Regions from separate parts of the Clostridium fermenticellae genome, predicted to be linked through region 1. Evidence: predicted binding sites of a transcription regulator. Region 1 holds the regulator's gene; each other region holds the start of a gene.

Region 1 (4,300 bases):
AACAAATTGCCCGAGATAACCATCTTTTGAACTTCTGATGTTCCTTCATATATTTCTGTTATCTTGGCATCTCTCATCATTCTCTCAAGCGGATAATCCTTGGTGTATCCATAGCCACCAAGAATCTGCACTGCCTTAGTTGTTACAGCCATTGCAGTTTCTGCCGCAAACAATTTTGCCTGTGCTGCATCTACTGTAAATGGAAGCCCTTCCTGCTTTCTCCATGCTGCTTTGTATACAAGATATTTTGCTGCCTCTACTTTAGTGTCCATTTCAGCTACATACCACTGCAGTCCCTGGAATGCTGCTATAGGTCTACCAAATTGTTTTCTTTCCTTCATATAGTTTATAGCATATTCAAGTGCCCCTTCTGCTATTCCAAGAGCCTGTGCGGCTATTCCTATTCTGCCGCCGTCAAGTGTTGTCATCGCAACTTTAAAACCTTTTCCTTCTTTTCCTAAAAGGTTTTCTTCCGGTACTTTTAAATCTTCAAATATAAGTTCTGTTGTTGAAGATCCCCTGATTCCCATCTTGTCTTCTACTTTTCCTATTGTGAAGCCGGGCATTCCCCTTTCAATTACAAATGCTGATATTCCCCTTGTGCCCTTGCTCTTGTCTGTCATTGCAAAAGTTACAAAAGTGTCTGCATATCCTCCATTTGTTATAAATATCTTGGAGCCATTTAATATGTAACTGTCTCCTTCTTTTCTTGCCGTTGTCTGCTGTGCTGCAGAATCTGTTCCTGCATTAGGCTCAGTTAATGCAAATGCACCTATTTTCTTTCCGCTTAATAGATCCGGGAGGAATTTTTTCTTCTGCTCCTCTGTTCCGAAGTTATATATTGGCCAGCAGCATAGTGATGTATGTGCTGAAAACGCTGTTGAAGTAGTTGTGCATGCTTTTGCAAGTTCCTCTACTATCAGTATATAACTTAAATAATCGGCACCGGCTCCGCCTAATTCTTCAGGATAAGGCATACCCAGCATCTCATATTTTGCCATTTTTCTCATTGTTTCTATCGGGTATTTTTCTTCTGCGTCAACTTCTTTTGCAAGTGGCTCTACCTCATTTTTTACAAATTCAGCTGCCATCTGTTTTATTAATTCTTGTTCCTTTGTCAAACCAAAATTCATTATATTAACCTCCTATCTATTCTTAAAAGATTTGTCCCTTTTTTCAACAAATGCAGTCATACCTTCTTTTTGATCTTCTGTTGCAAAACAGAGTCCAAATACTGCTGATTCATATGAGAGACCTGTATCTATATCACATTGCATTCCCTTGTTTATTGCCGCCTTACACATTTTAACTGCTATAGGTGCATTAACTGCTATAGAATTTGCAAGATCTTTTGCTTCCTTCATCAAATCATCTGGTTCCACAACCTTGTTTACAAGACCTATTCTGTATGCCTCTTTTGCATCAATCATTTTAGCTGTATATATAAGTTCCTTTGCCATTCCTGTTCCAACTATCCTTGGAAGCCTTTGAGTTCCACCATCTCCTGGTGTTATTCCAAGACCTACCTCAGGTTGTCCAAATTTAGCTTTACTTGAAGCTATTCTTATATCGCATGCCATTGACAATTCACAACCGCCACCAAGTGCGAAACCGTTTACTGCTGCTATTACAGGTTTCTCAAGATTTTCTAGTTTTCTTAAGACTTCATTCCCAAGCATTCCAAATCCTCTTCCGCCTTCTGTATTCATGTCTTTCATTTCAGTTATATCGGCACCTGCAATAAAAGCTCTACCTGCTCCTGTAACTATTACAACCAGTATTTCATTATCTTTAGAAATTTCATCAACAACATTACCAATTTCTACAAAAGTTTCAGTGTTTAGAGCATTAAGTGCTTTAGGCCTATTAATTGTAACTATAGCTATTTTCCCATCCTTTTCAAAGGTAAGATTTTTAAATTCCATCGCTTGCTCCTCCTCATTAATGAAATAATCAATGTTATATAATTAACGCATTTTGTTAATAATATAACAAAATAATATAAAAAATAATTGAACTACGTGAGCTCAATTATTATTATAAACCTTAGCATACAATATTTCAATATAAAATAGTCAAATATTTATAAATTTTACCTTCTATTCAGACAATTATTCTATATCATTTAATAAGCAACTTAAAGTAAGTAAACTATCACTTAGATGAACATCTTCAATCTTTATATCATCCGGGGCAACTAAATCTACAGGAGCAAAATTCCAGATCCCTTTAACTCCATTTTTAACTAAAACGTCACATACCTTCTGGGCGCTATTTCTAGGAACACATATAATTCCAATGTCTATGTGGTTTTCTTTTAAATACTCCGGCAATAAATCCACATCTCTTATTTCTATATCCCTTAACCTTAGCCCAAATAACCTTGGATTGGCATCAAATAATGATTGAATTTTAAATCCAAGTTTGTCAAATCTTATATAGTTTGCTATAGCCTGACCTATATTTCCAGCTCCTACTATAATTGTTCCATATGCCTTAGTAAGTCCTAATATATTCCGTATCTGATTATATAACTCACTTACATTATAACCATACCCTTGTTGTCCAAAGTCTCCAAAACAATTTAAGTCCTGTCTTATTTGAGAAGCCGTGAAACCTATTTTTTCACTTAATTCCTTGGAAGAGATTCTATCAACATCATTCTTCAATAATTCTGTTAAATACCTGTGATACTTAGGTAATCTCTTTATAACAGCCATTGATATATTTTTTTTCTTGTCCATACCGCACCTCTTATTATATATATTTATTATATATTTATTCTTCAGTCACATTATCATTTAATAATATTATACGTCAATTTTTTATTATACCTTTTTAATCACAACTATGCAATATTTATCAAATATATTCAAAAGTATGTTTAATTTATAATATAATAATATGTATTTATAAATATTTTATGTAATTAAAAATTATATAAAATAATTTTTTCTACTTTAAATTGTTATACTATATTAAAATATTCTCTTTCATACTAAAAATTGCACTACAAAAAAATTCGCTGTCATAGTAAAATAGTATTGGTCAAATTAAGGAAGGTGAAAACATGATTATCTTAAGCTGTAAAAATATTCATAAAAGCTATGGAACTGATATTATATTGAACGATATAAATCTCAATTTAAATGAAGGTGAAAAGGTAGGTTTAATAGGTCCAAATGGAGCCGGTAAATCAACACTTTTTAAGATTATAACCGGTCAGTTAGAAGAAGACCTTGGTAATTTATTTATTGACAAAAATAAATCAATAGGTTACCTTTCACAACATTTATCTTTGGAATCTTCTAATAGCATATATGATGAAATGCTTACTGTATTTAGAGAACTTTTAAAATTGGAAAAAAAATTATCAACTTTGGAAAATATAATGAATCAACCATATAATGATAATAATAAGAAACAATATGACAAAGCAATTAAAGATTATACTACATATACTGAAATATATAATAATAAAGGTGGATACACATATAAAGCTGAAATAGGAAAAGTTTTGAGCGGACTTGGATTTAATCAGGATGACTATGATAAAAATATAAGTATATTAAGTGGTGGTCAAAAAACCAGAATTGCTCTTTGTAAACTGCTTCTAGTGAAACCACAAATCTTATTATTAGATGAACCTACAAATCATCTTGATCTAGATGCTATAGAGTGGCTCGAGGATTACCTGAAAATGTACAAAGGCACAGTTTTAATAATATCCCACGATAGATATTTCTTAGATGCTATAACTTCTAAAACACTGGAATTAATAAATGGTCATATAAATTCATATAATGGTAATTATACTCAATATATTGATTTAAAGAAAAAAAATTATGATACACAATTAAAAGCTTATAATCTACAGCAAACTGAGATCAAAAGGCAAGAGGAAATAATCAAAAGATTCAAATCTTTTAACAGAGAAAAAAGTATAAAAGCTGCTGAAAGCAGACAGAAAGCATTAGACAAAATTGAAAGAATAGAACAACCTGACAAAGAACAAAAAATTGATCATATAATATTTGAAACACAAATTAAAAGTGGAAATGATGTTCTGCATATCGAAAACTTAAGTAAAAAATTTAACAAAGTCTTATTTCAAAATTTAGATCTAGATATTAAAAGAGGAGAAAGAACAGCTATCATAGGCGAAAATGGGCGAGGAAAAACTACTTTATTTAAAATAATAATGGATAAACTAAAAGCAGATTCTGGAACTTGTTCTATTGGTAAAAATGTATTTATAGGATACTATGATCAGGAACAATCAAATCTTAATTTAAACAAA
Region 2 (4,300 bases), 330 kb from region 1:
CCTATTTTTAATCCTCCAATAGCTATTGTAAACAATGGCTCGAAAGTTTCCACTTCATCACATCCTTTTATAGATTATTATGACTATTTTTAAAGCTTGTGTATATATATAATCCCACAATGTGGGAAGTATATCCAAATAGGTATGCTGCCAAATTATATTTATTGTACTCAAATATAAGATACCCTATTCCAGCTGCTAATACAACTCTCAAAATAAAATTTGCAGTATAAAAAATTGCAGAAATATGTTGTAATTTTGTTGTAACAAAATCACTTAACACACAATTTATAAAGAAATTAAGTATTGCTATAATCATTCCAACAAGCACAAAGAGACCATATCTTTTAAATATTATCTGTACAATAACTGTTAGTATAATTCCTATTATAATATTAATTGTAGCAACGCCCTTTACCATACTCAAAATATCCTTGTTCAAAGTCATTTCCTCCGAAAAGAAGTTTTTTTATCTTATCTATAAAAATGGTTGATAATAATTATATATCTTTAAAATATAATCTAAAAGTTTAATTTTTTGTTAAAATACCTACCTTTTTTTATTTTAACCGCTTTATTATAATATATTATATCAAATGCTTAACAAAACTATAAATTTTATATAAATATTATATTTTTCAGAATTTATGATCAAACAAGTATATTATAGCAAGTTTTTTCTGATTTTCATATACTTTACAAAAACGTTTTCTTTTATTTTATATTTCATATTTCTTGTATTTTCTACTCAATACTACCTAATTTAACTTAAAAGTATCATTCAATTTTTTTTATTATATTCTAATTAAATCACATACAAAAACAAAGCAGACACTAAAATATAAATATGTGTCTACTTTGTTTTATCATTTGTTATTATGCTGTAATATGTTAAGCCTATAAACGCTCAACTATTGTGGCAGCACCCATTCCACCACCTATGCAAAGAGTTGCGAGTCCTCTCTTGCAATTTCTCTTTTCCATTTCATAAAGTAATGTTACCAATATTCTTGCTCCTGATGCTCCTACTGGATGACCAAGTGATATTGCTCCTCCATTTACATTAACTTTACTCATATCAAGTTTTAAATCTCTTGAAACTGCCAAACTTTGAGATGCAAATGCTTCATTTAATTCTATCAATTCCATGTCGTCTATTGTTAAATCTGTTTTAGCAAGTGCATTTTTAGTTGCATAATATGGACCATATCCCATTATCTTTGGATCTAATCCTGCTGTTCCATATGATACTATTTTAGCAAGTGGTTTAACACCTAATTCTTTCGCTTTGTCAGCACTCATAACAACCAATGCTGCTGCTGAATCATTTATACCTGATGAGTTTCCAGCTGTAACCGTTCCATCTTTTTTAAATGATGGTTTTAATTTTGCAAGTGCTTCTAATGTTGAACCAAATCTAGGGAATTCATCTGTATCAAATACAATATCTCCCTTTCTATTCTTTATTGTTACTGGAACTATTTCATCCTTAAATCTTCCTGCTTCTATGGCTGCTTGAGATTTCTTCTGAGATTCCAGGGCGAACTTGTCCTGATCTTCTCTAGTTATATGCCATTGTTCTGCTATATTCTCTGCAGTCACTCCCATATGATAATTGTTAATTGCATCGAATAATCCATCAGCTAACATATGGTCATATATCTTGGATTCGCCCATTCTATAACCCCATCTAGCTCCTGTAAGTATATATGGTGCTCTTGACATATTTTCCATTCCACCTACTACAAATACATCTCCGTCACCTGCTTTTATTTCTTGGGCTGCCAATATAACTGTTCTCATTCCTGATCCACATAATTTATTAAGAGTGAAAGCTGGTACTGTATCTGGTACTCCTGCTCTTAATGAAGCTATTCTAGTTGGATTTTGTCCTTCTCCTGCTTGAAGCACATTTCCCATCATTACCTCGTCGACATCACCTGGTTTAATTCCAGCTCTTTTTATAGCTTCTTTTATTACTATTGATCCAAGCTCTGTTGTTGGTGTATTTTTTAAAGTTCCTCCAAATTTGCCTATTGCTGTTCTAACAGCACTTACTATAACTACATCTTTCATAAAAAAATCCTCCTAAAAATAAAATTTTTTTACATGATAAAGTAATATATAATTAATCGATAAATATTGTTAATTAAAAGTAAAATCTTTAATTGGTAACCTTTTCTCTACTACTTAATTATACTTGATAATTAAATTTTTATCAATGTTTTTGTTAAAAATAAGACAAACTTTTTTAAAAAATTAAAAAATATAAACTAGAAGCATTGCCTCTAGTTAAATTCTTTAAATTCTCCATGCTCAATATTAAAATATTGTAATATAGCTTTTACGATTCTAGATGAAGCCTTGCCATCTCCATATGGATTTATTGCTCTACTCATTTTTTGATATTCATCCTTATCTCTTATGAGTTCATTTGCACATTCAACTATTTTATTAAAATCTGTTCCTACAAGTTTTACAGTCCCGGCTTTTACCGCTTCCGGTCTTTCCGTAACATTTCTAAGTACCAATACAGGTTTACCAAGATGTGGGGCCTCCTCCTGGAGTCCACCAGAATCAGTCATAATCATATAGCACTTATTCATTAAATTATGAGTTTCCTTTGTATCAAGTGGTTCAAGTAAGTGAACCCTATCTACATTACCAAGTATACTATAAACAGTATCCCTCACAACAGGATTTAAATGAACCAAATATACTAATTCCGTATCCTTATTTTCTTCTATAATACTTTTAAGTGCCTTACAGATATTTTTAATACCATCTCCCCAATTCTCACGTCTATGCGCTGTTACCATTATAACTTTTCTTCTATCAAATTTAATATTATTTAACTCTTTATTGTTAAATGTGTAATTATTATCTACCGTAAATTCCATAGCATCTATTACTGTATTCCCTGTTATATATATATTATTTTCATTTACACCTTCCCTTAAAAGATTTTGCTTTGATCCCAAAGTCGGCGCAAAGTGCATATCTGCTATAGCTCCCGTAAGTTTTCTGTTCATCTCCTCTGGAAATGGAAAATATTTATCATATGTTCTAAGTCCAGCTTCAACATGACCAACTCTAATTTTTTGATAAAAGGCAGCCAGTGCTCCTGCAAACGTTGTTGTTGTATCGCCATGAACTAAAACCAGATCAGGTTTTTCACTTTTGAATATTTCCTCTAGTCCAATCAGTACTCTGCTTGTTATTCCCGTAAGACTCTGTTTATCCTTCATTACATTTAGATCAAAGTCAGGTTCTATATCAAATAAATTAAGTACCTGATCCAACATCTGTCTATGCTGTGCAGTTACACATATTTTACTTTCTATACATGGTTTTTTTCTCATTTTTTTTACTAGTGGAGCCATCTTTATAGCCTCAGGTCTGGTTCCGAATATTGTTATTATTTTAATTCTATCCATACAATTACCTCCATCTTATACATAAATAAAATCATCAACTAAAAAATTTTTCATAATCTATTCCCTGTGCTTAAAAAAGCCGCATTTCCACGCTGTAATTATCAATATAATCATAACTATTAAAAGCAAAAAATATGACCTCTGACTATTTACCTGCATAGCTATTACCGCAAATGTTCCAAGTACTGCACTTATAAAATACATTATCATCACAACCTGTTTTTGGCTAAGTCCCATAGCAAGCAATCTATGATGAAGGTGTCCCTTATCGGCCTGCATTATCGGTTTACCATTTATCTTTCTTCTTATTACAGCAAAAAGTGTATCATAGATTGGTATGCCAAGTGCGAGAATTGGAACTGCTATAGCAAATGCTGCAGCAGATTTAACGGCCCCTTCTATTGATATTGCTGCTAATAAAAATCCTAATAGTTGTGCCCCAGTATCCCCCATAAATATAGATGCCGGGTTGAAATTATAAGGCAAAAATCCTAAAATAGAACCAGCTAATATGCTAGTAAGTACAGAAGCTTCTATTCTTGAATTTAATAATGCTATTATAAGTATTGTTATACATGATATAAATGCTACTCCAGCTGCCAGACCATCAAGTCCATCGATAAGATTAAGAGCATTTGTAATTCCAACTACCCATATAATAGTAAGTGGTATAGAAAATACTTTTACATTTATATATAGATTAGAATTCGCTATAGGATTAGTTATACGAAATATCATTACTCCATATAGTATCAGCGCTATTGATGCCCCAAGCTGAAATAATAGTTTTTGCCATGGTTTTAAATCAAATTTGTCATCTAAAAAACCACCTATAACTATTATAGTAGCTCCTATAATTATTC
Region 3 (4,300 bases), 850 kb from region 1:
ATCAATTAGGCAGTCACAGGCTTTAATTTCAACACTTATAAGTTTTATTGGAGGCAATAGAAGGCCTCTGCTTGTAATAGATAATGGTGATGTGAACAGCAGAAAAAATACTTTAAGTGCCAGAGGAGCAGCAATCAGAGGGGTAAGTAATTTTGCAAGTGAAATAACATACGTAATGGATAAAGATGGCGAGGATCTTAAAATAGATATGGATAAACTTCAAACCTTTCAGAGAAAATATGCTGATTCGGAGATATTAGTTTACGGATTTACATATATGATTTGGACGAAATTTGTGAAGGTATTAAAGGAAAAAAATATAAGATTGTCATTTCCGAAAATGAAATTATTACACAGTGGAGGATGGAAAAAGTTAAAATCTCAAAGTGTGTCAAAGGATGAATTTATAAGGACTACTTCAGAGGTTTTTGGAACTGATCCTAAAAATATAATAGATTTTTATGGTATGGTTGAACAAGTTGGAGTGGTGTTTTTAGACTGTGAATGTGGTTATAAACATATTCCAGATTTTGCAGATGTTATAATTAGGGACTTTAACACCCTGAAAGAAGTTGATATTGGACAAACCGGTATTATAGAGGTTATAAGTACACTTGGTTCAAGTTATCCATCTCAAGCCATTCTAACAGAAGACATTGGTGAATTAATTGGAATAGATACATGTAAGTGTGGTAGAAAAGGTAAGTATTTTAAATTTAAGTCACGTATTGAGAGAGCTGAGATACGAGGATGTGGAGACACATTTGCAGAGAGGGTGAATAAGATTTGATAGATTGCTATTCATTAAATGGGAAGATATATAAAAATGCATTAAAATTAAGGGATTTTACTAATATAAAGAGGAATTTAGAAAAAAATTTTAACAACCTTAGAAATCTCCCTCATGAGGTTATTGTTTTAATATTTGATGCTTATAGTAAAAAATTAAGTCTGAATAGAGAAATTTTAAAAATAGAGGGAGTACCTTTTTTATCATTTTATTTAAAAAAAGCAAATATCAATAATTTAATAAAAAGTAGTATTAATAACGCAGAGTGCCTAGATAAATTTGTGGATATTGGGAATGGAAGATTTATAAAGGCACAAGCCAGAGGAATTGTATGTCATTGGATAGCAGGTAACATACCGACTCTTGCAATTTATTCACTACTTCAGTCTCTAATATCTAAAAATTTAAACATTATAAGAGTTTCCAAAGAAACTATAGATATAGTAGTAAAATTATTTGAGTTTTTGGATGATATAAATGTTGAATATAATGGGAAAATATACTCGTCAGATATACTGATAAAAAGCGTTTCTATTGTTTACTTTGAAAGCAGTGATAAAACTTTAAATAAAAGTATGTCATTAACTGCAGATGCAAGAGTAATTTGGGGTGGAGAAAATGCTGTAAATTCATTGACAGTAACTCCTAAAAAAACTACTTGTAAAGATCTTATTTTTGGACCAAAATATTCTTTTGCCGTTTTTGATAAAAGTGCTGCTGAAGGAGATAAACTTGAAGAATATTTGTCACAGTTTGTAATGGATATGGTTTTATTTTCACAAAAAGCTTGCTCATCTCCGCATGTATTATTTGTAGAAAAAAGTAAAATTAAATTAGAACAAATTGTATATATTTTGTCACAGTGTCTTGCCAGGATAAATAATAGATATCCTAATATTATTGACCAGAGTACGGCAGCAAAAATAATAAATAAGAGAGGGATATATTTATTAAGTATTGATAAAAATTTAAAATCCTCTAAAGGTCTTGAATATACTATTTTAATAGATGATAATTTTGTGCTGGAAGAACCGATAGGTGGGAGGTGTATATTTGTAAAGCAAGTAGACAGTATATTTGATATAAAAAGTTTAATTACGCGAAGGATTCAAACGATAGGAATAGCAAGTGATGATAAAGATAAAATATTTAAATTTGCGGATGAAGTAAGTGCCCGCGGAGTTAATAGAGTAGTTAGTGTTGGAACAATGAATAGTTATGGTTACCCCTGGGATGGATATTATATGATAAATGAACTTTTGAGATGGTGTTTAGTAAATATTGAATAACTTATAACTAATATCAACTATAATTTTACATAATTAGATTAATAATTGTTATGATTTTATTGATAATTGATGTATAATAAAATAAAGATTGTTAAAAAAATATTTATTAATGATTGTTAGGAGGATTACTTATGGGAAAAGTAGTTATAGCAAGTGCTGTTAGAACAGCAATAGGAAAATTTGGAGGAACATTAAAAGATGTTTCAGCAGTTGATATGGGAGCAGCAGTTATAAAAGAAGCATTAAAGAGGGCAAATGTAAATTCTGAGAATGTAGATGAAGTTATAATGGGAAATGTACTGCAGGCAGGACTTGGACAAAATCCAGCAAGACAGGCACTTATAAAAGCAGGAATTCCAGAAGAAGTACCGGGATTCACAATAAATAAGGTTTGTGGATCAGGACTCAGGGCAGTCAGCCTGGCAGCACAGTTAATAAAAACCGGAGACGAAGATATTATAGTTGCTGGCGGAATGGAAAATATGTCGAGGGCCCCTTATATATTGAATAAAGTAAGATGGGGCGAGAGAATGGGAGAAGGAAAATTAGTTGATGAAATGATACAGGACGGATTATGGGATGCATTCAACCAGTATCATATGGGAATAACAGCAGAAAATATAGCAGAGCAGTGGGGAATTACAAGAGAAATGCAGGATGAGTTTTCATTATCTTCACAACAAAAGGCAGAAGCTGCAATAAAGGGTGGAAAGTTTAAGGATGAAATAGTTCCAATTACAATAAAGACTAGAAAAGGTGAAAAGGTATTCGATACAGATGAATTTCCTAGATTTGGTTCCACAATTGAGGGATTGGCAAAATTGAAACCATCATTTAAGAAAGATGGGACAGTTACAGCAGGAAATGCATCAGGTATAAATGATGCAGCGTCAGCTTTAGTAATAATGAGTGAAGAGAAGGCAAAGGAACTTGGTATAAAACCTATGGCAACCATACTTTCATATGGAACAAGAGGACTGGATCCAAAAATAATGGGATATGGACCATTTTATGCAACAAAAAAAGCTCTGGAAAAAGCTAATTTAACTATTGATGATATGGATTTGATAGAAGCAAACGAGGCATTTGCAGCTCAAAGTTTGGCAGTTGCCAGGGATTTGAAATTTGATATGAGCAAGGTTAATGTAAATGGAGGGGCGGTAGCACTTGGACATCCTATTGGAGCATCAGGAGCTAGAATACTCACTACATTACTTTATGAAATGAAGAAAAGAAACTCTAAGAAAGGTTTAGCAACACTTTGTATAGGTGGTGGAATGGGAACAGCTCTAATTGTTGAGATGGAGTAGTTTAAAAGGTTAAAAACTAAAAATTTAACTGTGCTGTGCACCATTTTGGGCTGCAGACCTAGATTTTATTTTTAGTATAATATAATTTAATATGGTTGGGGCTATAAAAAGTCTCAGCCATATTATTTGGTAATGAAAAGTTTACAAATCTTTTAAGAATAGATAGGAGGTTAATATAATGAATTTTGGTTTGACAAAGGAACAAGAATTAATAAAACAGATGGCAGCTGAATTTGTAAAAAATGAGGTAGAGCCACTTGCAAAAGAAGTTGACGCAGAAGAAAAATACCCGATAGAAACAATGAGAAAAATGGCAAAATATGAGATGCTGGGTATGCCTTATCCTGAAGAATTAGGCGGAGCCGGTGCCGATTATTTAAGTTATATACTGATAGTAGAGGAACTTGCAAAAGCATGCACAACTACTTCAACAGCGTTTTCAGCACATACATCACTATGCTGCTGGCCAATATATAACTTTGGAACAGAGGAGCAGAAGAAAAAATTCCTCCCGGATCTATTAAGCGGAAAGAAAATAGGCGCATTTGCATTAACTGAACCTAATGCAGGAACAGATTCTGCAGCACAGCAGACAACGGCAAGAAAAGAAGGAGACAGTTACATATTAAATGGCTCCAAGATATTTATAACAAATGGAGGATATGCAGACACTTTTGTAACTTTTGCAATGACAGACAGGAGCAAGGGCACAAGGGGAATATCAGCATTTGTAATTGAAAGGGGAATGCCCGGCTTCACAATAGGAAAAGTAGAAGACAAGATGGGAATCAGGGGATCTTCAACAACAGAACTTATATTTGAAGATTTAAAAGTACCGGAAGAAAACCTTTTAGGAAAAGAAGGAAAAGGTTTTAAAGTTGCGATGACAACACTTGACGGCGGCAGAATAG

What was found. Region 1 encodes Rex, which represses fermentation and respiration genes when NADH is low (regulators of the CRP and FNR family bind a similar motif). Its sites were predicted from a motif close to ATTGTTAANNNNTTAACAAT; they were not measured.
Region 2: a site for Rex is predicted at 2,204-2,223, ahead of D4Z93_RS00915 (acetyl-CoA C-acetyltransferase). Genes of this name have one in related genera too.
Region 3: a site for Rex is predicted at 2,167-2,186, ahead of D4Z93_RS11515 (acetyl-CoA C-acetyltransferase). Genes of this name have one in related genera too.

What each region holds. Positions count from the first base shown of each region.
Region 1 covers NZ_CP032416.1:517,320-521,619, reverse strand. The annotation lists gene D4Z93_RS02560 (acyl-CoA dehydrogenase) at 1-1,133, opposite strand, end outside; gene D4Z93_RS02555 (short-chain-enoyl-CoA hydratase) at 1,146-1,925, opposite strand; gene D4Z93_RS02550 (redox-sensing transcriptional repressor Rex) at 2,112-2,744, opposite strand; gene D4Z93_RS02545 (ABC-F family ATP-binding cassette domain-containing protein) at 3,071-4,300, shown strand, end outside.
Region 2 covers NZ_CP032416.1:189,177-193,476, reverse strand. The annotation lists gene D4Z93_RS00925 (F0F1 ATP synthase subunit A) at 1-53, opposite strand, end outside; gene D4Z93_RS00920 (ATP synthase subunit I) at 68-442, opposite strand; gene D4Z93_RS00915 (acetyl-CoA C-acetyltransferase) at 898-2,076, opposite strand; gene wecB (non-hydrolyzing UDP-N-acetylglucosamine 2-epimerase) at 2,289-3,437, opposite strand; gene D4Z93_RS00905 (MraY family glycosyltransferase) at 3,495-4,300, opposite strand, start outside.
Region 3 covers NZ_CP032416.1:2,485,567-2,489,866, reverse strand. The annotation lists gene D4Z93_RS11525 (LuxE/PaaK family acyltransferase) at 1-790, shown strand, start outside; gene D4Z93_RS11520 (acyl-CoA reductase) at 787-2,079, shown strand; gene D4Z93_RS11515 (acetyl-CoA C-acetyltransferase) at 2,211-3,389, shown strand; gene D4Z93_RS11510 (acyl-CoA dehydrogenase) at 3,568-4,300, shown strand, end outside.